Regions from separate parts of the Arthrobacter sp. NA-172 genome, predicted to be linked through region 2. Evidence: riboswitches for the same ligand, from Rfam matches in the RefSeq annotation. Region 2 holds a riboswitch; each other region holds the start of a gene.
The links. A riboswitch is a leader RNA that binds a small molecule or an ion and turns the genes downstream of it on or off. The one in region 2 is predicted to bind thiamine pyrophosphate.
Positions count from the first base shown of each region.

Region 1: it holds a riboswitch for thiamine pyrophosphate, as region 2 does, so the genes downstream of both, thiD (bifunctional hydroxymethylpyrimidine kinase/phosphomethylpyrimidine kinase) here and thiO (glycine oxidase ThiO) in region 2, are expected to answer to the same signal.
Region 3: it holds a riboswitch for thiamine pyrophosphate, as region 2 does, so the genes downstream of both, ACF0H6_RS10105 (ECF transporter S component) here and thiO (glycine oxidase ThiO) in region 2, are expected to answer to the same signal.
Region 4: it holds a riboswitch for thiamine pyrophosphate, as region 2 does, so the genes downstream of both, thiC (phosphomethylpyrimidine synthase ThiC) here and thiO (glycine oxidase ThiO) in region 2, are expected to answer to the same signal.

Region 1 is NZ_JBINOT010000001.1:669,014-674,787, reverse strand. It holds gene ACF0H6_RS03400 (Rne/Rng family ribonuclease) at 1-1,772, shown strand, start outside; gene ACF0H6_RS03395 (hypothetical protein) at 1,744-2,418, shown strand; gene ACF0H6_RS03390 (hypothetical protein) at 2,428-2,571, shown strand; TPP riboswitch at 2,577-2,673, shown strand; gene thiD (bifunctional hydroxymethylpyrimidine kinase/phosphomethylpyrimidine kinase) at 2,665-4,185, shown strand; gene rplU (50S ribosomal protein L21) at 4,588-4,896, shown strand; gene rpmA (50S ribosomal protein L27) at 4,958-5,221, shown strand; gene obgE (GTPase ObgE) at 5,347-5,774, shown strand, end outside.
Region 2 is NZ_JBINOT010000001.1:1,131,819-1,137,592, forward strand. It holds gene ACF0H6_RS05605 (TetR/AcrR family transcriptional regulator) at 56-712, shown strand; gene ACF0H6_RS05610 (DUF3107 domain-containing protein) at 763-987, shown strand; gene ACF0H6_RS05615 (hypothetical protein) at 1,024-1,326, shown strand; gene ACF0H6_RS05620 (4a-hydroxytetrahydrobiopterin dehydratase) at 1,323-1,640, opposite strand; gene ACF0H6_RS05625 (thiazole synthase) at 1,657-2,463, opposite strand; gene thiS (sulfur carrier protein ThiS) at 2,467-2,703, opposite strand; gene thiO (glycine oxidase ThiO) at 2,700-4,016, opposite strand; TPP riboswitch at 4,008-4,127, opposite strand; gene thiE (thiamine phosphate synthase) at 4,154-4,843, shown strand; gene ACF0H6_RS05645 (RNB domain-containing ribonuclease) at 4,881-5,774, shown strand, end outside.
Region 3 is NZ_JBINOT010000001.1:2,036,808-2,042,581, forward strand. It holds gene ACF0H6_RS10095 (energy-coupling factor transporter transmembrane component T family protein) at 1-324, opposite strand, end outside; gene ACF0H6_RS10100 (ABC transporter ATP-binding protein) at 321-1,910, opposite strand; gene ACF0H6_RS10105 (ECF transporter S component) at 1,910-2,539, opposite strand; TPP riboswitch at 2,614-2,750, opposite strand; gene ACF0H6_RS10110 (NUDIX hydrolase) at 3,004-3,858, shown strand; gene ACF0H6_RS10115 (DUF4235 domain-containing protein) at 3,955-4,215, shown strand; gene mnhG (monovalent cation/H(+) antiporter subunit G) at 4,312-4,752, opposite strand; gene ACF0H6_RS10125 (monovalent cation/H+ antiporter complex subunit F) at 4,742-5,020, opposite strand; gene ACF0H6_RS10130 (Na+/H+ antiporter subunit E) at 5,017-5,583, opposite strand; gene ACF0H6_RS10135 (Na+/H+ antiporter subunit D) at 5,580-5,774, opposite strand, start outside.
Region 4 is NZ_JBINOT010000001.1:768,206-773,979, reverse strand. It holds partial or broken gene ffh (signal recognition particle protein) at 1-680, shown strand, start outside; gene ACF0H6_RS03920 (alpha/beta hydrolase) at 743-1,492, shown strand; partial or broken gene thiC (phosphomethylpyrimidine synthase ThiC) at 1,493-3,323, opposite strand; TPP riboswitch at 3,319-3,426, opposite strand; gene ACF0H6_RS03910 (amidohydrolase family protein) at 3,504-4,595, shown strand; gene ACF0H6_RS03905 (VOC family protein) at 4,673-5,545, shown strand; partial or broken gene ACF0H6_RS03900 (hypothetical protein) at 5,681-5,774, shown strand, end outside.

The DNA of each region.
Region 1 (5,774 bases), 460 kb from region 2:
GGGGGAACGAGCGCGATGAAGCCGCGGGAGAAGAATCGTCTGCCGAGTCCGAGGACGAGGCAGAAGCAGGCCAAGAGGAAGCCCTCGAGGAATTCGTCACCTCACGTCGTCGCCGGCGACGCCGCCGTGGCGACCAGGACCTGGAATTGACGGGCGGCGGAGACGATGATCCCCCCAACACGGTGACCCGTGTCCGCGCTCCCCGCGCACACGTCGAGTCCACCAGCAGCTCGGACCGCGTAACCAGCGTCAAGGGCTCGACGCGCCTTGAAGCGAAGAAGCAGCGACGCCGCGAGTCCCGGGAAACCGGTCGCCGTCGCCAGGTCATCACCGAAGCCGAATTCCTGGCACGCCGTGAGTCTGTGGACCGTCAGATGATCGTTCGCCAGCGCGACGACAGGATCCAGATCGGTGTCCTGGAAGACGGCGTGCTCGCGGAGCACTTCGTGTCCAAGACGCAGCAGGATTCCCTGATCGGCAATGTCTATCTGGGCAAGGTCCAGAACGTGCTGCCGTCCATGGAAGCTGCGTTCGTCGATATCGGACGCGGCCGCAACGCAGTGCTGTACGCCGGCGAAGTCAACTGGGATGCCGTCACCCTTGAAGGCAAGCCGCGTCGCATCGAAAATGCCCTGAAGTCGGGCGATTCCGTGCTGGTGCAGGTCACCAAGGACCCCGTCGGCCACAAGGGTGCTCGCCTGACCAGCCAGATTTCGCTCCCAGGACGTTACCTCGTGTACGTTCCCGGCGGTTCGATGACCGGCATCTCCCGCAAGCTGCCCGACGTCGAGCGCAACCGCCTGAAGCGGATCCTCAAGGATCGCCTCCCGGAGAACGCTGGCGTTATTGTCCGCACAGCGGCTGAGGGTGCTTCCGAAGAAGAACTGACGCACGATATCAACCGCCTGCGTGCACAGTGGGAAGGTATTGAAAGCCAGTCCACTTCCACGAAGATCCTCGCCCCGGAACTGCTCTACGGCGAACCGGACCTCACCATCAAGGTTGTCCGCGACGTCTTCAACGAGGACTTCTCCAAGCTGATCGTCTCGGGCGATGAAGCTTGGGACACCATTGAGGCCTACGTCACGTATGTGGCGCCGGACCTGGTGGGTCGCCTCGAAAAGTGGACCTCGGACCAGGACATCTTCTCGGCCTGGCGCGTGGACGAACAGATCCACAAGGCATTGGAGCGCAAGGTCTTCCTGCCTTCCGGTGGTTCACTCGTGATCGACCGCACTGAGGCCATGACGGTTGTTGACGTCAACACCGGCAAGTTCACCGGCAGCGGTGGCAACCTCGAGGAAACCGTCACCAAGAACAACCTCGAAGCTGCCGAAGAAGTAGTCCGTCAGCTGCGCTTGCGCGACATCGGCGGAATCATCGTCATCGACTTTATCGACATGGTCCTGGAATCCAACCGCGACCTCGTTCTGCGACGCATGGTCGAGTGCCTCGGCCGTGATCGTACCAAGCACCAGGTTGCCGAAGTGACTTCGCTTGGTTTGGTCCAGATGACCCGCAAGCGCATGGGCACCGGCCTGCTCGAGGTCTTCGGCGAGCAGTGCGAAACCTGCGCAGGACGCGGAATCGTCACCCACGACGAGCCGGTGGAACACCGCCGGGCCAACGTGGTGGCCGCTGAACACCATCACCCGCGCACGGAGTCACAGCCGGCCGTCCGCCCGGAGCAGCGCAAGCGCCGCCGGGGCAGGGGCACAGGCCAGGGGACCCAGGAAGCTCCCGGTGACCCCTCCGGCGCCGGTCCACAATGAGTCTTCGGATCCCAACCGTCAGGCTGCCACCCGCGCTGCGCTGGCCACCATCGCGGCGGCGGCCCACGCTGCGCACCTGCACGACGACGAGTTGCACCACGCCGCGGAAACCCTGGCAGAGGCCGCTGCAGCCGAGGCTGCCGTAGCCGGGACAGTTCCCGTTCAGGCTCCGGCAAGTGGCGAGCAGCGCTCGAAGCCGGTGTTGCGATTTGGTGGCGAGGAAGTGGCGTTGCCTTTCGTCCACCACGAAGAAGAGCCGGTGAGCGGCTCGCCCGCCATGAGCTTGGATCTGTTGGCACAGGCGTTTGCAGGCCTCGGCGAGGCGTCTGACACCGAAACGACTAGTACCGGCACGACTAGTACCGGAACGACGGCGACGCTAGCGCCTACCAGGGACTCTGCCACCGCATCGGTGGGGGAATCCCCAGAGCAGGCCTCGCGTGGACGCAGGGGCCGCCGGAACCGTAGTGCCAGCCGGGCGCAGGGTGCCGCCAACGCCACCGATGTGGAGCACCACGAGGTTGTCACGGCCGTGTCCGGTGGGTCCGCCCACGAGGCCAAGGCGCCTGCGTCGGTTCCGGCTAAATCGGCTGCCGCGGCTGAACCGATCATCCTCGGTGTCGGCGTGCCGAAGTCCGAACTCTAGAATCAGTTCATGTCAGGAGCCCCGGCTGCTTCCACACTTGTGGAGGCGGCCGGGGCTTCGGCGTTCCCGGCCGGTTCACTGGACTTTGACGCGGACTATTCCGGCGGCTATTTCGCCGGTCATTATTGCCGGGCGAGTTGTGATCCGGGTTAAGCTGAGGGACTGACACGGGGTGCCGCGCACCAAGCCGGCTGAGACCAGACCCGTTGAACCTGTCCGGTTAGCACCGGCGAAGGGATGTCTCGTATGACTGATTCAGTGCATTCGGCTGTCTACCCCCTCAATGCCACTCATCGGCCACTTCCCAGGGTCCTCAGCATTGCCGGTTCCGATCCCTCAGGCGGCGCCGGGATACAGGCTGACCTCAAGAGCATTGCGGCCAACGGCGGCTATGGAATGGCCGTGATCACGGCGCTCACGGCACAGAACACGCAGGGTGTCACCGCAGTTCATGTGCCCCCCGTGGAGTTCCTGCGTCAGCAACTCAGGGCCATTAGCGATGACATCACGGTGGACGCCGTCAAGATCGGCATGCTCGGGGACGTCGCGGTCATCGACGAAGTCCGCCGCTGGCTGGAGGAGGTGCGCCCCGCCGTCGTGGTCCTGGACCCAGTGATGATTGCCACCAGTGGTGATCGGCTCCTTGCTGAATCCGCTGAAGCCGCGCTACGGGCACTGCTGCCCCTCGCTGACCTGGTCACTCCAAATCTTCCGGAACTGGCCATGCTGCTCGGCGAATCAGAGGCAACGGACTGGGCCGCGGCGTTGGAACAAGGCAAGCGTCTTGCTGCCGCCTGCGGAAACACCGTGCTGGTGAAGGGCGGCCATCTGCAGGGAGCCGGCTGCCCCGATGCCTTGGTCAATACGGTCGGACTCCTGAGCCAGGACGTGGTGGAATTTGCCGGTGACCGGGTGGAAACCCGCAACAGCCACGGCACGGGGTGTTCCCTGTCATCAGCGATTGCAACGGCCAAGGCGCGGCTTGGCGACTGGGAATCCGCCCTTCGTCTGGTCAAGCCCTGGCTTCAGGAAGCGCTCGCCCAGTCCGGCACGCTGGAAGTGGGGAAGGGTAACGGGCCGATCCACCACTTCCACGAGCTTCAGCAAGCCCTTCAACCGGGGGATTTTGCAGCCCGGATGTGGGACGGTGCACAGAAGGAGCTCGAGGCCATCTACGGCTTGGAATTCATCCAGGACCTCCAGTCCGGTGAACTCAGCGAGGAGCAGTTCACCTACTACTTGGCACAGGATGCCCTCTATCTCAACGGGTATTCGCGCGTCCTGGCCAGGGCAAGCGCCCTTGCGCCCAGCGAAGACGAACAGCTGTTCTGGGCCCGCGGCGCACGAATGTGCCTTGAAGTCGAGTCCGAACTCCATCGGAACTGGCTCAGCGGACGCCAGGCAAACGGAGAACTTGGCCCCGTTACCAAGGCCTACGTGGACCACCTGTTGGCTGCATCGGCGTCGGGCAGCTACGCCGTGCTGCTGGCTGCGGTGCTGCCGTGCTACTGGTTGTACGCCGAGGTGGGCCAGCGGCTCCACCAAGGCTTCGTGCAGGCGGGATCCCCGGCAGGACATGCTTACTCGGACTGGCTGCGGACTTATGCGGACGGGGAATTCGCCGAGGCCACACGCACGGCGATCAACATTACAGATGCGGCTGGGCGGGCGGCTTCACCTGCGGAGCGCACCGCGATGATGGTGGCGTTCTCCCAGTCTTGCCGCTACGAGACGGCGTTCTTCGATGCTCCGCGGCTCCACGGCTGAACCGGGGCCTCGGTTGCGAAAAGGGGCCCGGAGGCTGGGTTCGAGAGACTCTGCTGCGTGTCGTGGTGGCCATCCGTACTTTTCCCGGTGAGCAGGGTAAGCTATATGGGCACGGTACCGGACGGCGGCATAGCCAGTCTGTGGCAGCCATCACGTGGCAGCCTCCGGACCTGGCCTCATTTGCAGCCGAGGGCGAAACTAGCGTAATCTAGATCTTCGGTGCTTACGCCAACACTTGGGTTATGCCCCTAGGAACCATTCATTTGGAACTGTTCGTGGGACGACTCATGGACTCCGTACCGGAGTCCACGGCGTTGAGGCACAGCGTGAACCAGGACCGTTTTCGGATCGGGGTTCCGCACGCAAATTTAGTAATAAACGTCGAGAGAAGTGAGTGCCCAAGTGGTGTACGCGATTGTCCGCGCAGGCGGCCGCCAAGAAAAGGTTTCCGTTGGAGACTACGTAACCCTGAACCGCGTCCCCGGTGGAGCCGGCAGCACCCTTGAGCTGCCCGCACTGCTCCTGGTAGACGGTGACAAGGTCACCTCCGCCGCTGCGGATCTGGCCAAGGTCAAGGTTACGGCTGAGATCCTCGAAGACCTCCGTGGTCCGAAGATTGTCATCCAGAAGTTCAAGAACAAGACCGGGTACAAGAAGCGCCAGGGTCACCGTCAGGAACTGACCAAGATCAAGATCACCGGTATCAAGTAACCACTGGTTGCTGTTCAGGTTTTCAACAGATTCCCCAGAATTTTAAAGGCAGGCATTTCAAATGGCACATAAAAAAGGCGCGAGTTCCACTCGCAACGGTCGTGACTCCAACGCCCAGTACCTCGGCGTAAAGCGCTTCGGTGGCCAGGTCGTTTCCGCAGGCGAGATCATCGTCCGCCAGCGCGGCACCCACTTCCACCCGGGCGCCGGTGTCGGCCGCGGTGGCGACGACACCCTGTTCGCCCTGCAGGCAGGTGCGGTTGAGTTCGGTACTCGCCGCGGCCGCCGCGTAGTGAACATCGTTGCTGCTGCAGCTGCAGAGTAATACCAAGTTCTGAACGGGTGGAGCGGGCCGTATGGCCCGCTCCACTTGTCTTTTTAACCGCACTAGAATTTTCCACACAGCAGTAAATTCCACACAGCAGTAATTTCCACACAGAGGAGAAACACGTGGCCACCTTCGTAGACCGGGTAGTACTTCACGTATCCGGCGGAACAGGCGGCCACGGCTGTGTCTCTGTTAAGCGCGAGAAGTTCAAGCCCCTTGGCGGACCCGACGGCGGCAACGGCGGCAATGGCGGCGACGTCATCCTGCGCGTTGATGCGCAGACCACCACCCTGCTTGATTACCACCACGCCCCGCACCGCCACGCAACCAATGGCGGCCCGGGCATGGGAGACTGGCGCGGCGGCAAGAACGGTGAAACCCTTGTCCTTCCCGTTCCGGAGGGCACGGTAGTCAAGACCAAGGACGGCGTTGTCCTGGCCGACCTCGTCGGCGAAGGGACCGAGTTCATCGCGGCCGCCGGTGGTCAAGGTGGCCTTGGCAACTCGTCGCTGTCTTCGCAGAAGCGCCGGGCACCAGGTTTCGCCCTGCT
Region 2 (5,774 bases):
TCATATTACTGCGCAGTATTGTGGTCATAACTGCATAAGGAAAGGCGGCAGACAAGTGGCTGAGAGCGCACGTATCAAACAGGAGACACAGGCCAGGCAAGACCGGACTGGTTCGCCACGCTCGGCCAGGCTGCCACGCGATGAGCGCCGGGCCCAACTCTTGAACGCCGCCTTGGAAGTATTCGTTGCCAACGGCTTCCATGGTGCGGCCATGGACGAAATCGCCGAGACTGCCCATGTCAGCAAGCCGGTGCTCTATCAACACTTCCCGTCCAAGCGGGACCTCTACATGGCGCTCCTGGACAGCCACCTGGCGACGCTCACTGACCAGATGCTCACGGCGCTGAATTCCACCTCGGACAACAAAGAACGCGTCCAGGCCGTCATGCGCGCCTACTATCGCTTCATCGCGGCTGACGATCAGGCGCATCGGCTCGTCTTCGAGTCTGATTTGATCAACGACCCGGATGTCAGCTCCCGCTTGGAGACTTTTAACCGCACTTTCGCCGACGCCGTCGCCAAAGTCATTGCGGAGGACACCAAACTGCCCCCGCTGGAGGCCCAGTTGCTGGGCCGCGGCCTGGCCGGGATGGCGCAGGTCAGCGCCCGGTATTGGCTCGAAACCGCCGGCGATTTGGACCTCGATGTCGCGAGCGATCTGATCTACCGTTTAGCTTGGCGCGGAATCAGTCGCTTCCCGAAAGAGTCCTAGGCTACAAATAGATGACTGAGTAAATCCTTGATTGGCTGGGAGGCCCTGCTGTGGAAGTAAAGATCGGCATTCAGAACGTTGGCCGTGAGATCGTGCTGGAGTCCGCTCTGGATGCCGAGGCTGTTGCCAAGATCGTGGGCGACGCCATCGCCAACGGCACGGACTTGCGCCTCACCGACGAAAAAGGCCGCCAGGTCATTATTCCCGGCAGCGTCCTGGGGTACGTGGAGATCGGCGCCGAAGAAGTACGCAGGGTCGGTTTCGGCGCCCTCTAAGCAACAAGCAAGAACACCAGCGAGCCAGGAGTCCGCATGCTCTCAATTGTCATCGTGGTACTAGCCACTGTCGCCTCAGGCTTCATTGTCTGGGGAAATGACAAACACCGTGGCACCTACGGAATCGCCCTGCCCGCCGGTGTTTCGGTGGCCGTCTCCATGCTGAGTTGGATGGTCTTCATCCAACTCGGCTTTGGCTATCTGCCCGGTTTGACGTGGATTCCGTGGGTCTTGCCCATCATTGCGGGTACCGTGGCGGCAGCGCTTGTGGTCAACTTCCTGGGCCGCAGCCGGACCCGGCACGACACCGCCAAGCTGACGGCAGCACTGCGCCTCTAGCGTGCGGGGTCGGCCACGGCCCCGACGTCCACGGCGGCCCGGCTGGCCGCGCCGGCGGCCCGGATGTCACGCTGGGTCACATCGCTCCCGGCGTCGTGGGAGGTGTACCGGATGAACACTCGGTTGTACCGCCAGTCCAGGTCCGGATGATGGTTCTGTTCCTCGGCAAGGCGCCCGACGGCGGCAATCAGCTCCAGCGCGGCCGCCGACGTCGGGCATTTGTAGACGGTAACGAGGGCACCGAGGCGGTACCGCCAGTCCGGTAGGTCTGCCAAGGCGTTACCAATCGCGGACCTGTTGAGAATTTCGTCCATAGGGCCCCCAGCTGTATTAGAGGAACTCGGCCCGGCCCTCCATGGCCGAGGACGCCAGCGCGTGTTCCCGGCGCGGGATACGGCCAGCCTGCTTCGCCAGCCTACCGGCGATGACAGCGTGTTTGAAGGCCTCACCCATCTGCACCGGGTTCTGGGCACGGGTCACCGCGGTAGCCAGGAGCACGGCGTCGCAGCCAAGCTCCATGGCCAGGGCGGCGTCGGACGCGGTGCCGATTCCGGCGTCGAGCACTACCGGAACAGAGGCGCGGGACACGATCAGTTCAATGTTGTGTGGATTCAGGATGCCCAGGCCGGTGCCGATAGGCGCGCCCAGAGGCATCACCGCCGCGGCTCCGAGATTCTCCAGACGAAGGGCCAGGACGGGGTCGTCGTTCGTGTAGGCGAAGACCTTGAAGCCGCGGTCCACCAGTTTCTCGGTGGCATCCACCAACTCCACGGCGTCAGGCAGCAGCGTCTGTTCGTCGGCGATGACTTCTAGCTTCACCCAGTCCGTCTCCAGGGCCTCCCGGGCAAGCTCGGCCGTCATGATGGCATCCTTGGCGGTAAAACAGCCGGCGGTGTTGGGCAGGACACGGATGCCGTGGTCCACGAGTAGCTGGAACAAAGAACCTGTTTCCGCGGGCGAGTACCTCCGCATGGCCACAGTGGTGAGTTCGGTGCCTGAAGCCAGCAGGGCTGCCCCCAGGCCGTCCAAGCTAGGCGCTCCACCGGTCCCCATGATGAGGCGCGAGCCGAACTCGACGCCGTCTATCACCAAGGTTTCGGTTCGGGTGCTTGCTGCTTGCGTGCTTGCTGCGGTCATGGTTCAGCCTCCCTGTACGGCGGTGACGATTTCGAGTTCGTCGCCTTCTGCGAGCGCGGTAGCGGCCCATTGGCTGCGCGGCACTACTTCGGAATTGCGTGCGACGGCGACGCCGATCTTGCGTCCGTCAGCCGCTTGGCCGCTGGCGTCAAGAGCGCGCCCAGTGATGTGGCTGACGAGGGTGGTGACAGAGGCTTCGTCGCTGAGCGTGTGGTCTTCGCCGTTCAACTTGATGTTCATTCGTGGTCCTTCGGAAGGGGATGTGAAGTCGCAGCCTGTGGGCCGCTGGTCGGGGCGCCCGCTGCCGAGAGCGGGCGCGAGAAGCGGTCGGGGCGGAATATACTCCAGCGCGGATCGGACGTGCCGTCCATGAGTCCGACGCAGATTTTCGCCGCTGCCGGAGTCAGAAGCACGCCGTGCCGGAAGAATCCGCTGGCCACGATGAGGCCTGAGACGGTCCCTTCGCTTCCTTTCACCCGACCCAGGAGCGGCGCGTTGTCCGGTGTGCCCGGACGGGCACGGGCAGTTGCTTCCAGGAGTTCCAGTTCAGCCACAGCCGGGACCAGTGCCTGGGCATCGCGAAGCAATTGGTAGACGCCGCCGGCCGACACCGGATGGGCAGATCCGCCCGACGCCGACAAGCCGTCCTCACGCTGCGTCGCGCCGATCACCACAGTTCCGTCGTCCCGGGGAACGATGTACACCGGGACTCCGCGCACCATCCCGCGGACGGTGGCTGTGACCAAGGGCTGAAGATGTTCAGGGACGCGCAGCCGCAGTATGTCGCCGTACACGGGGCGCAGCGGGAGGAAGAGGCCATCGGGCAGACCGTTCAAGCGGGCGGCATCCAGTCCGTTGGCAACCACTGTTTCCGTTGCGATCACGTTGGCGCCTGAGTCCAGCTCAACCCCGACAACGCGCCCGTCCTCCCACAGGAGGCCCGCCGCGGTGTCGTGGACCGCAAAGCCGTCCTCGGCCCCGGCAATCCAGCTCGAATCGCCGGGCTGGTGCCCTGCCAGAGCGTCGAGGATCGCGGAAGCAAGTCGGCGAGGATCCACTTGGTGATCGCCCGGGATGTCGAAGGCACAGGAAATCTGCGGGCTCAAGAGCGGCTCACGCTCCCGGGCCTCACGCAATGGCACAGATTCCACCACCAGGCCGTTGGCGAGCTGGACGTCCCGGAGGTCGGCGAGCGCCCGGCGGTCCGCAGCGTCCGCGCCGACGGCGAGGGTCGGCGTCGTACGGTAACCCGTGCTGGGTCCGGTACGTGAGCCGGTCACATTGCGTTGGAAGTCCGGCCAGAGTGCCGACGATTCGAGCATGAGCTCCAGGAGGTCCTCTTCCTGGTAGTGCAGTTCGCTCACAGGTGCCAACATGCCGGCGGCCGCGAAGGTGGCGCCGCTGGCCGGTGCAGGATCGATCAGCACAACGGAGCGGCCGGATCTGCGGGCTTCCCACGCGATGCCGAGGCCGATCACGCCGCCCCCGATCACCGCCACATCTGCGTGTAGAGGCGCGTTATCGGGTTCGCGATGAGTGTTTACTGCGTCCATGGAGTCCTTCCCTACGCCGGTACTAGCCGGATCAGGTCAAGCGGTCGGCGCTGAAGCCCTCTCAGCCGCGCGGCGATTGTGACTGCCGCCGCGGCTCCCGCGGTACCAGCCCAGTTTAGAGGAACTACTCTGTTTCCATGACCCAGCACCATGTCCACACCACCGCCCGCCTGTACCTCTGCACCGACGCCCGCAAGCAACAGGGTGATTTTGAGCAGTTTGTCGATGCCGCATTCGAGGGCGGCGTGGACATCATCCAGCTGCGGGACAAGACCATTGAAGCAGCCGAGGAGCTGGAGCTCCTGGAGGTCCTGCACTCGGTGGCGCACCGCCACGGACGGCTCTGGGCCGTCAACGACCGCGCGGACGTGGCGTCACTTTCCGGCGCTCCGGTATTCCACATCGGCCAGAAGGACCTTCCCCTGCGTTCAGCCCGGAAGCTGCTCCACGACCGCACCGTCATCGGTCTCTCCACCCACACGCCGGAGCAGATTGACGCTGCCATCGCCGCTTCCCCCGGCCGCAGCGGTTTGGACTACTTCTGCGTCGGGCCGGTGTGGGCAACGCCCACCAAGCCGGGGCGCTCCGCCGTCGGACTCGATCTGGTGAAGTACGCCGCGGACGCGGTGAAGAAGGCAGACGGAGAGACGGTTGGCGGTGTTGTTCTTCCTTGGTTTGCGATCGGCGGCGTCGATCTGAGCAACGTCGAGGACGTGGTGCGGGCCGGCGCAAGCCGCATCGTGGTGGTCCGGGCAATCACCGAGGCGGAGGATCCGACGGCGGCAGCACAGGCCCTTCTTGCCGCCCTCGACGCCGCGGCGGCCTAGCGAGACGCCGGGAGATTTTGGCGTTACCCTGACTTTCGTGTCACATCAGCGGATAGCCCCGAATGTCAGTGAAACGTCGAACACGCTCGCTGAAGCTCTCGCTGCGCTTCGAACGGAACTCGAGCTGCCCGCGGGTTATCCCACCGAGGCCTTGCGCGACGCCGAAGCGGCCGTTTCTGGCCACAGCCTGCCAGCGCAGGACCTCACAGACATCCCGTTCATCACGATCGACCCTGCTTCTTCCACCGATCTTGACCAGGCACTATTCATTGAACGCTCCGGGGATGGTTACAGGGTTCTTTACGCCATCTCGGATGTACCGTCCTTTGTAACCCCCGGAGGGGCGCTCGACGCCGAGACCCGCCACCGCGGGCAAACGTACTATGCCCCGGACGGCCGCATACCGCTTCACCCCGAGATCATCAGCGAGCACGCCGGAAGTCTCCTGGCAGGCCAGACCTGCGGCGCGTTCGTGTGGGACTTCGAACTCGATGCCGAAGCGGAGTTCCACACGGTCTCTGTTCGTCGGTCCAGCGTGCGCAGCCGCGCCAAACTCAACTACAAGGGCGTGCAGGCGGAGATCGATTCCGGTACCGCGGGTCCTGTCCTCCAGCTCCTCAAGGAAGTCGGGCTCAAACGGGTGGAGCTCGAACGCCGCCGCGGCGGAGCCAGCCTGAACATGCCTGAGCAGGAAATAGTCCAACTGCCCGACGGCGGCGGGTACAGGATCGTCGCAGCCCCTTCCCTGCCGGTGGAGGACTGGAACGCGCAAATATCGCTCATGACCGGGATGGCCGCGGCACAGCTGATGCTCGACGGCAAAGTGGGAATCCTGCGCACCATGCCTGCACCCGACGAGCGCTCCCTGCGCCATTTCAAGCGCCAAGCCGGTGCCCTCGGCAAGCCGTGGAACGACCGGATCAGCTACGGC
Region 3 (5,774 bases), 900 kb from region 2:
CCCTAACTGCAGCGAGCCTTCGCTGATAGACCAGATCCCGACGTCAAACAGTACCCTGCCGCTGTGCGCAGAGAGGATCGCCGTACTCCAGCCACCAAGTGCCGCCGCGATAATCAAGGGCCAGCCGCGCTGCCACACCAAACGCAGAGTCAGTCCCGCGAGGGGAAACAAGGCCAGCTCGCCGAGGAGCGCCGTCGAAGCGGACACCCAGTCAATGGACAGGGCCAGCACCAGGGTGATCAGGAAGACGGACGCAAACTTGGCCAGCGGATTCGCCCGCGTGAGGAGCGCGTGATTGCCACTCAGGGTCACTGCATTCCTCATGCCGCACCCGCCTCCTGACGCGCGCTGCCTTGAATCGCAGGCTCGAACCGCATCTCGGTTCCGCCCAGCACGGAGCTGAACTCCCTGTCGTGAGTCACCGAAACCACGGAAGTACCGGCGTCGAGCAATTCGGACAAGAATGACGCCAGCTCGGCCCACGTGTTGGCATCCTGTCCGAAGGTCGGTTCGTCCAGCACCAGCACGCGCGGATGCGCGGCAAGCACGGTGGCCACGGACAGCCGTCGCTTCTCGCCGCCGGAGAGCGTGTACGGATTGGCGTCCACCAAATGGCTCAGGCGCAGCCGTTCCAGCAACTCGTCCACACGCTCCTCGCCGTGGCCGAGGTGCTTGGGGCCGAACATGAGCTCGTCCAGCACCCGGCCCGTCACGAATTGGTGCTCCGGCTCCTGGAAGACGGTCCCGATACGCGAGATCAGCTGTTCGGCCTTCCAAGTGAAGGGATCGACGCCGACGCCCGCGTGAAGTCCGACGGCGGCAGTCACCGAGCCGGAGACCGGCGCCAACAGTCCGGCAAGGGTCAGGGCGAACGTGGATTTTCCGGCGCCATTGGGACCCGTGATCGTCAGTGCCTGCCCCGCAAGCACTTCGGCGTCGAGTCCGGTTTGCACGGGGATAGGGGGGACCGTTTTGAGCCCGCGACGGCGCGCCCGTTCGCGGGAGACTGCCAGATCCTGGGTGGCGAGCAGCAGCTCTCCCCCGACTGCCGATCCGACTGCCGATCCGTCCGCCGCCCGGGAACGTGGCCGGGTGGCGGGCACATAGGCGGGAACCCACACGCCTGCAGCAGTGAGCATGTCCCTTGCTTGCGTCAGTACGGTCTCCGGATCGCCGTCCAGGAGCACAGCGGGCGTCGAGCCACCCTCGGCGGAACTGCCCGGCTGCAGGACCACGATCCGGTCCACGAGGTCTTTCCATACCGAGACCCGGTGCTCAACTACAACGAGCGTGGCTCCGGTTTTGTCCAAGCAGCGTCCCACGGCGTCGCGGACCTCCAGCACCCCGGCGGGGTCCAGGTTGGCGGTGGGCTCATCCAGGAGGACCAAGCCCGGCCGCATCGCCAGGATGCCGGCAAGCGCGAGGCGTTGCTTCTGCCCGCCGGACAGGGCCGACGTCGGGTGGTCGAGCGCGAAGCCGCCGCCTGCGCTGGTCCTCAGCCCGACGTCGTCGAGCGCTTCGTGGACCCTCGTCCAGATCTCCTCCCGCGGCACGCAAAGATTCTCGGCGCCGAAGGCGACATCATCGCCCAGCCGCGAGAGCACCACCTGGGTCTCGGGGTCCTGCTGCATGAGTCCCGCACGGCCCCGTCGGGAACGAGGCGAAGCGCCGTCCACCAGCAAACTGCCGGTCTCGTCGGCGTCGTCCCCCTCCTCGCCCAACACCCCCGCGAGGGCATGCAAAAGTGTCGACTTGCCCGCGCCCGATGGGCCGAGCAGCAACACCCGTTCACCGGGACGGATGTCCAACTCCAAGCCTTGGATGGCCTGTGTAGTGCGGCCGGCATGCCGCCAGCCCCATCCTTGGGCCGTGACAGCGGCCGGCCGCACGCCGGCATGGGAACTGGGCATTAGGAGAAGACGGGCTCCGAAGCGGCCTTACGGGACGCGAACGAGCCCAACACACCGGTTTTGGCGAGGCCGCGGGTGGCGATCCACGCCAGCGCGCCGGCAATGACGGCACCGGAAATCGTGCAGAACACAATGTAGGCCAGCTTGTCACCGGCTTCCCAGGCGATGTTCCAGCCCCACGGCAGGAAGGAATCGTTGAGCCCGCAGAACAGACCTGCACCGGCCCCGGCCAGCAGGGACACCGGCAGGTTGAACTTCTTGTACATGAATGCGAGGAAGATGAGTTCCGCGCCGAGTCCCTGGAGCAGTCCGGACATCAGCACCGTGGTGCCGTACTGGTTACCCATGATGAGCTCGCTGACGGCGGCAACGGTTTCGCAGAAAATCGCGGCACCGGGCTTGCGGACAATGAGCATGCCCAGAACAGCCGGGATCATCCAGCCGCCGGCGATCAGGCCGCCGAGAGGCGGGTAGGTAGCGGTCGCGGGCGTGACGACCAATGCCATCTGGTCCCAAGCCCAGAAGATCACGCCGCCGGCGATGGCGACCAGAGCCGCCACCACGATGTCCACCACGCGCCAGTTGTAACCGGGCTTGGTGAGGGCCGCCTTTGCAGAAATACCAGTCATTTTGTCCTCCTGAGGAACAGGAGGGGAAAGTGTTTCCGGTTTTCCTTCGAGCGGCTTGCGCCTCCGGTTCCGGACACTATGAGAACTCGACTCCCTTGCGCCGGTACTAGCCGGATCAGGTTCGAGGGTCTGCGGCTGTCCGCACTCTCAGCGCCCGTCCTCCGTGCCGCATTGCTGCAAGCCCGACGGCGGCGCTCCCCTGTCGTTATCAATCCACCCTTTTGGGCGTGGTTCAGTTTACACCTTGGCGGGGTTGCGGGCGCTTTGTTTGCGCGCGCTGAGCGGTCACAAAGGACGGAGAGCGACACATTCTGCTGGATCATTCGCCGTCCGAGCGCGAGCCGGCCTGAGGTGGCGCGGGCAAGTGGCGAAACTGGGAGAATGATCAAGCAGAATCGAACGCGCGGCATCCCCAGCTCCGCGGGCGGGCAGCAAGCGGGCGGCAGGCGGGCAAAGGAGCGGTCTTGACAGGCATTGGCGAAGCGAACACCACGGTGGCCGAACCTAGGCTCGCGGCGAGCGTGATCCTGATCCGCGATGCCGCACATCCCCCGGATCCTGTAGATCCCGCAGATCCAGCGGCTCTGGCAGGACCAGCACATCCCGCGGCTCTGGCAGGACCAGCACATCCCGCGGCTCTGGCAGGACCAGCACATCCCGCGGATCTGGCAGGACCAGCACATCCCGCAGGACCAGCACATCCCGCGGGCCGCGGGCTGGAGGTGTTCGTGCAGCATCGAGTGTCCACCATGGATTTTGCCGCGGGCATGGTGGTCTTCCCCGGCGGACGCGTGGACCAAGCGGACAGCGCCGGCTGGGACTTCACGGACGACATCGTCGAGCAGCATGCCGCCGCGTGGCACCGGAGCAGTATTGCCGCCGAGCCCTCGTTAGCCCGGCACAACGCCGGCCGGGTGCTCGCGGCCGCGCAACGCGAGGTGTTCGAAGAGGCCGGGCTGAAGCTCGACGCAGCCACCCTCCGCCCGTGGGCCAACTGGGTCACCCCGGAGGACCAGCCCAAGCGCTTCGACACATACTTCTACGTTGCCTGCCCGGCTTCGGGTGCAGAGCCACAGCACCAGACAACGGAAGCGTCGTCGTCTCAGTGGATGCCGGTCCGCGGAATCCTTGACGCCGAGGCCGCAGGGACTCTCAAGCTCATGCCGCCCACCCTGGCGCTGCTGGACGAACTTCTGACTCTCGGCGCGGTGGAGGCGGTCCTGGCCGAAAGGCGCGACATCGTTCCGGTGCGCCCGAAGCCCGGAGCCCTGGAGGAGTTCTTCCGGCTCAGGCGCCAACCCCCATCCGTGGCTCCCTAAAGGCCCCGTTGGGCGCTGAAACGGCCGGTGGGTTGCAATCGATAAAGTCGGGTTAGGCTGGGGTCGGTCCTGTTTCCTCCCGCAAGGAGTCCCGCAATGAACCTCGTCTTCAAACTGCTCGGTGCCGGTGTAGGCATCGGCGCTGGCATTGTCGGTAGCAAGATCGTCAACGCAGTGTGGGAAAAGACCACGGGCAACAAGCCTCCCAAGGGCCACGACGATATGGAAGCAAGCCTGCGTTCGGCCCTGACTTTTGCCTTGATTTCATCGACTGTCAGCGCCGTCATCCAGGTCCTCGCTGGCCGCAGCACTCAGCGCGCGATCTCGCGCTTCAACAAGACCCCGGAAGTCGTCTAGCGCGGCTCGCCGCCACCCCCGGCGGGGGCTCCGTTCCGGAAGTCGTCTAGCGCGGCTCGCCGCCACCCCCGGCGGGGGCTCCGTTCCGGAAGTCGTCTAGCGCGGCTCGCCGCCACCCCCGGCGGGGGGCGACGCGGGGCGGGCCTCTTCAGCCTTCTCGGCGGCCCGCTCACCGGCCGCCCGCAGCACCACAGCCTCGAGTTCGTCCGCGCTGAGAAATTCGGGGTGGAGGTGCTTGGTCCTGTATCCCGCGCGGCCCACCATGTGGGCCGACACAGGCACGGTCAGCAGCTGGAAAATCCACGCGACCAAGAGAACGGGCCACACCCACCACTCGCGCATCTGCAGCCCGATAGCCGCCAAGACAAGGAACAGCCCCAGCACTTGCGGCTTGGTAGCGGCATGCATGCGGCTCATCAGGTCCGGGAAGCGCAACAGGCCGATTGCCGCGCCCAATGACATCAGCGCGCCAACAATCAGCAATACGGCGGTAACGGCATCGATCACGGCGTCGGCTCCGGTGGCATTAGGAGTCATTGACTTGCCCTCTCCGATCGGCCACGAAGCGGGCAACCGTCACGGAACCGATAAAGCCGATGAGCGCCAGCGCGACCAGCAACACGAGGTTGTTCAAGTGCCTGTTGACGGCCATGTCGATGGCCAGCGCGGCGCTCAGGATCGCAAGCAGCACATCCGAGGCCAGCACTCTGTCCAGCAATGACGGTCCGACGGCGATCCTATAGATCGCTCCGGCCGCCGCGAGGCTGAGAATCACCGCCGTAACAATCAGCACGATGTCTTTCACGAGCCAGCTCCCCTCGTTGCAGGCCAGCCTTCGGCCTGGAGCGCATCCATTTCCTCGCGTGTACCCATAATCCGGATCAGCCCGGCCTCAGTGTCCTGGACTTCCCGGCGAAGTTTGGCGAGGTCGGTCTCGTTGCGGACGTTGAGCCCGTGAATGTAGAGCGTAGACGTGGAGCGGTCTACTTCCACCACCAGGGACCCCGGAATCAGCGAAATCACGTGGCCTGTAGCGGTCACCATGAGGTCGGAACGGCTCCGCAATGGAACGGCGACGACGGCGTTTGTCACCGCTGGCCCGCGGAAGATCGCCAGGTACATGACCTGGATACTCGCGGCCACCACCTTGCCCAGGAACACCACCACAAAAGGAATGGCGCGCAACACATTGAAGCGTCCGCTGAGCTCCACGGGAGGCAGGTAAAAGACCCTTGCCACCACCACCGCGATCAACGCACCGAACACGAGATTGCCCGGGCTGAAGTCCCGCCAAAGCGCGCCCCAGACCACCACCAGCCAGACCAGCAGGGGCAGCTCGGTGCGGAAGGAAATCCGTTTGCGGCTCACTTGCCACCTCCCTGCACCAGCGCCGGCGCTCCGCCTAGTGGCGCAGCGATCCCCGGAACCGCGGCCTTGTCGCCCAGCACGGAGCGGATATATGCAGTACGGTCCAACATCTGTTCCGCGGAGTTCCCGGCCAACTGGAACAGCGGACCGGCAAAGACTGTCAACGCTACGCCAAAGACCACCAACGCGGC
Region 4 (5,774 bases), 360 kb from region 2:
ACCGTATGGCTTCGCGCATCCTTGACATGGGTGACGTCCTGACGCTGATCGAGCAGGCTGAGAAGAACTGGGACAAGGACGAAGCTGCCCGGATGGCGAAGAAGTTCGCCGACCAGGAAGACTTCACCCTGGACGACTTCCTCGCCCAGATGCAGCAGATCCGCAACATGGGCTCCATGAAGAAAATGCTGATGATGATGCCGGGTGCGCAGAACATCCGTCAGCAGCTGGAGCAGTTCGACGAGCGCGAGATCGACCGGGTTGAGGCGATTGTCCGCTCCATGACCCCGCACGAGCGCGTGGCACCGAAGATCATCAACGGTTCCCGCCGGGCCCGCATCGCCCGTGGCTCGGGCGTCCACGTCTCCGAGGTCAACGGCCTCCTGGAGCGCTTCGCGCAGGCCCAGAAGATGATGAAGAAGCTGGCGCAGGGCGGCGGGATGCCCGGGATGCCGGGTATGCCCGGCCTCGGCGGGGCTGCCCGCAAGGCCGCAAAGAATGCGCCGAAGAAGAAGGCCCGTTCCGGCAACCCGGCCAAGGCTGCCCAGGAACTGCGCGACGCCGAGAAAAAGCGGGCGAACTCTGTCTCGACGGGTGCGGCCTTCGGTCAGCCCGGCGGCGACTTCGATCCCTCGCAGCTGAACCTGCCCAAGGGCTTCGACAAGTTCCTCGGCAAGTAGACGTTCCACCCAACTGACTGGCAGTTAGTTGGGATGTCAGCCGGGTGCCATAGGCTTGGGGGATGCAAAAACAGCGCGTTGTGTTCGTCCATGGAGCAGGCACATTCGGCGCTGCCGCCTGGCCGAAGCAACATGGCATGGCGTTGAACTATGACGCGCTCTTCCTGAAACGCCACGGTTTTGACGCGCAGGCCGAGCCCTTGGATTCCAATGTCGCCGCCGACGTGGACATCGTGCTGGAGTGTCTCGGTGCGCATGCGGATCCAACAGCTCGCGGCGCAGCCCCTGGCGGCCACATTGTGGCGCACTCCCAAGGTGCGATTTCCGCCATGTTGGCTGCCGTGCAGAGGCCGGATCTGGTCCGCTCCCTTGTGCTCGTGGAACCCGGCTGCCTTTCCTTGACTGCGGAACTTCCGGCCACCGCCGCCTACCGGGCGCTGATGGAGCCACTGTTCCAGGTCCGGCACGAGCTCAGCGACGAGGATTACCAGCGTGAATTCGTCCGCCGGGCGTTTTCCTCGGAGGCGGCAGTCCTCACTACCCCTGAGGCCCGGCGCACCGCTCGGCGGCTGCGGTTGCAGGCTCCGCCGTGGGAAGCGCCCCTCCACTTTGTGCCGGGCGTTCCAACGCTTGTCCTGACCGGCGGCTGGGAACCCCTCTACGAAGAAATCGCGGCCTATTTGCAGGACACCGGTGCCCTCCACCGCGTCGCGGCAGGAGGACACCGGCCTCATGACTCAGTTGAAGGAGACCGGATGATCCGCTCCTTCATTGCGGATGTCAGCCGCGCCGGATCAGTCCAAGCTTCCTGATCAGCTCAGGCTTCCTGATTTCGCTGCTGATTTGCCTGCGGGAACCTCCAGCTCCGGAAGGTACACCTTGCCGCCGGAAGCCAGGAATTCCTCGCTCTTCTCACGCATGCCGCTGTACATTTCTGCGATAGCTGCTTGGGAATCCGCCGAACCGTACTCGTCACGGATGTCCTGGCTGATACGCATGGAGCAGAATTTCGGCCCGCACATCGAGCAGAAATGCGCGGTCTTGGCGGGTTCTGCCGGAAGCGTCTCATCATGGAAGGACTCTGCGGTCACCGGATCCAGTGACAGCGCGAACTGGTCACGCCAGCGGAATTCGAAGCGGGCCTTGGACAACGCGTCGTCACGTTCATGTGCTCCGGGGTGACCCTTGGCGAGGTCGGCAGCGTGGGCCGCGATCTTGTACGTGATCACACCGGTCTTGACGTCGTCCTTGTTCGGCAAACCCAAGTGCTCCTTGGGGGTCACGTAGCAGAGCATCGCGGTTCCATAGCGGGCAATCTCCGTTGCGCCGATGGCCGAAGTGATGTGGTCGTAACCAAGGGCCACATCGGTGACCAAGGGGCCCAGCGTGTAGAACGGGGCGCCCTTGCAGAGTTCCTGCTGGCGTTCCACGTTCTCCCGTACCAGGTGGAAAGGAATGTGGCCCGGACCTTCGACCATGACCTGGACGTCAAACTCCCAGGCCCGCTGAGTGAGCTCAGCCAGCGTGTCGAGTTCGGCGAACTGGGCAGCGTCGTTGGCGTCCGCCGTCGCGCCTGGCCGTAGTCCGTCGCCAAGCGAGAACGCGACGTCGTACTTGGCGAAGATCTCGCAGAGCTCATCGAAATGCGTGTAGAGGAAGTTCTCCTCATGATGAGCAAGGCACCATCCAGCCATGATGGAGCCCCCGCGGGACACGATGCCGGTCACGCGGTTCGCCGTCAGCGGTACGTACCGCAGCAACACCCCCGCGTGGATGGTCATGTAGTCCACGCCTTGCTCGCACTGTTCAATGACGGTATCGCGGAAGATTTCCCACGTGAGCTTGTTGGCCTCGCCGTTGACCTTCTCGAGGGCCTGGTAGATGGGCACGGTACCGATCGGCACGGGGGAGTTGCGGATGATCCACTCGCGCGTCGTGTGGATGTCGTCGCCCGTGGAGAGGTCCATGACGGTGTCCGCGCCCCACTGCGTTGCCCACTGCAGCTTGTCGACTTCCTCAGCGATGGAACTGGTCACGGCGGAGTTGCCGATGTTGGCGTTGATCTTCACCAGGTAACGCCTTGCCGATGATCATCGGCTCGGACTCCGGGTGGTTGATGTTGTTGGGAATGATGGCCCGGCCGGCGGCGACTTCACTGCGGACCAGTTCAACATCACAGTTTTCGCGGAGCGCAACGAACTGCATTTCGGGGGTCACCATGCCCTGCTTGGCGTAGTGCATCTGGGTGACTGTCTTGCCGACGACGGCGCGGCGGGGCACCGGTTGTGCGCCCTTCCACTCTGCGGAGGCGGCGCCACGGCGTACGGCGGACTTGCCGTCGTCGAGCAGGTTCCGTTCGCGGCCGCCGTACACTTCGGTGTCGCCACGGGATTCGATCCACTCGCCACGGAATGGTTCGAGGCCCCTGACTGGATCGCTGCCGGGCCCGGCGGTCCGGTACACCCGGAAGGGCGCATTTGCCTCGCCGTTGGGCGATGGTTCCAAGGCGATTTCAGTGACCGGCACCCTGATTCCCGTCCCGGCGTCTTCCATGAACGCGAGGGAATGCGACTTGAGGGACTGGGTCACGTTGGGGACCGCTTCGTTTTGGGTAGGGCTTTGCTGTGCTTCTTTGGTGCTCAAGGGACTGCTCACTTCCTTCGCCGGCATTACCCGGACAGGTTCAACGGTCGCAGGCCGCGTCAGCCCGATCTCAGCCCTTGCAAGGGCCCCCGTGTGGTCGTAGACGAAGCTATCACAGCCCGAAGTGTTCCAGTCAGATGTGACCGAGCCCGTAACGTGGCCGAAGTCTAGGCTGGATGCATGCCAGAAATCATCGAGTTCAGCGGTGCCGTGCTCATCGGGCCGGAAGAAGAGCAGCGTGGCCTGTGGTCCGTCGACGGACGGTTGACGTTTGTCCGGCCCGTCGCCCCGCCGAACGTTGTGCTGGACGGATGGGTGCTGCCCGGACTCGTGGACGCGCACTGCCATGTGGGATTAGGGGTAGGCGGAGCGGTCGACGACGAGACTGCGCGTCTGCAGGCAACGGCAGACCGCGACGCCGGGACCCTCCTGATCCGCGACGCCGGTTCCGCAAGTGATACGCGCTGGCTCCAACGGCGGCCGGACATGCCCCGGATCATCCGGGCGGGCCGTCACATCGCGAGGAAAGGGCGATATATCCGTGGGTTGGCCGAGGAGGTTGAACCCGAGGGGCTGGTGGAAGCCGTGCGCAAGCAGGCCCGCGCCGGAGACGGTTGGGTCAAGATCGTTGGTGACTGGATTGACCGCCTGGCCGGGGACCTCGGTCCGTCTTTTCCGGCAGCTTTCGTCAAGGATGCCGTCGCGGCCGCGCATGACGAGGGAGCCCGGGTGACGGCTCATTGCTTCGCCGAAGAAACCATCGATGACATGCTCGACGCCGGCATCGACTGCATCGAGCACGCCACCGGCCTGCTGCCGCACCATATTCCGCGACTCCTGGAGCAAGGAGTGCCGATCGTCCCCACGCTCATCAACATCGGGACCTTCCCGGACATCGCGAGGCAGGCCGAGGCGAAATTCCCGCGCTACGCCACCCACATGACCTCGCTGTGGGAACGCCGGTATGAGCGGGTCCGCGAGGCGTTCGACGCCGGGGTGCAGGTATTCGCCGGGACCGACGCGGGCAGCGTCATCAAGCACGGCCGCATCGGTCAGGAAATCCTGGAACTGCACCAGGCGGGCCTGCCGGCGGCCGCTGCCCTCGATGCCGCTTGCTGGTCTGCCCGCGAGTGGCTGGGTGCCGGTGCCATCACAGAAGGCGCCAGTGCCGACGTCGTGGTTTACGCGAAGGATCCGCGCGTGTCCCTTGAGGTTGTCCTGAAACCTGAGCGCCACGTGCTCAGGGGACGCATTTCAGGCGGCGGTCATTAGGAATAAATTGAAGCTTCAAGTAATTTAGATATATAGAGGTTGCCGAAGGGCGGCGCCACAAGAATCGGGAGTTTCACATGACCACCACATCCAGCCAGGATCTCCTTCCTGCCGAACTCACCATGGGCACGGTGATGCTCAAAGTGGGGGACATGAAGCTCATGAGCGACTACTATCAGCGGGCGTTGGGGCTGGATGTCGTTGCCGAACAGGATGGCGGCCTTTACTTCGGCCGTGTCGGTACGCCGCTGGTGCACCTCGCCCCTGCCGCCGGACTCCAGATCCCCTCGCGCGGCGAGGCCGGGCTGTTCCACACGGCTTTGCTGTTCCAGGACCAATCCTCACTCGCGGCCACTGTTGCCTCCGCCGCGCAGTACGAACCCCAGGCCTTCGTCGGTAGCGCAGACCATCTGGTCAGCGAGGCCTTCTACTTCACCGATCCCGAGGGCAACGGCATCGAGCTTTACTACGACAAGCCCCGGGAAGGTTGGGAGTGGAACGGTACATCGGTCGTCATGGACAGCCTGCCCCTCCCGCCACAGCGTTACCTTGAGCAGTACCTGAGCGAGGCTGCCGTGACCGGCCAGCACGAGTCGGGCGCCGGCGTCGGGCATGTCCATCTCCAGGTGGGTGATGTGCAGATCGCTCAGAATTTCTATGTCGATACTCTGGGCTTCGAGAAGACGGCCGGCTGGCACGGGCAGGCACTGTTCGTTTCCGCGGGCGGCTACCACCACCACATGGCCATGAATGTCTGGAACAGCCGCGGTGCTGGTCCCCGCAAGGACACGCTGGGCCTCGGCGAAGTGGTCATTGAGGTGCCGTCAGGCGACGACGTTGGCGCGCTCGCCGACCGCCTCAAGGTCGCCGGCATTGCGTCCCACCACACCGGCCAGGAGTTGCGCTTCGAGGACCCGTGGCGCAACCGGCTGCGGGTCGCCGTCCGCTAGCGTCCAACTTGCTCCCCAACTTCGCTCCGCTCAGCCGGGGACCCCTCGCAAGTTAGACTTGGCACTGATGGCTCGGCGGCAGTCTCTGCAGCCGCGCCGCAGCACCGTTGGCACGAATGAATGAGGGTAGTTTTCATGGGCTTTGCTGAAATCTTTGTTGCCACCCACGAGGAAGCACTCCAAAGGGCATCCGCCCTGGAGAAGGGCGGCGATGTCTCCGGCGCCGCAG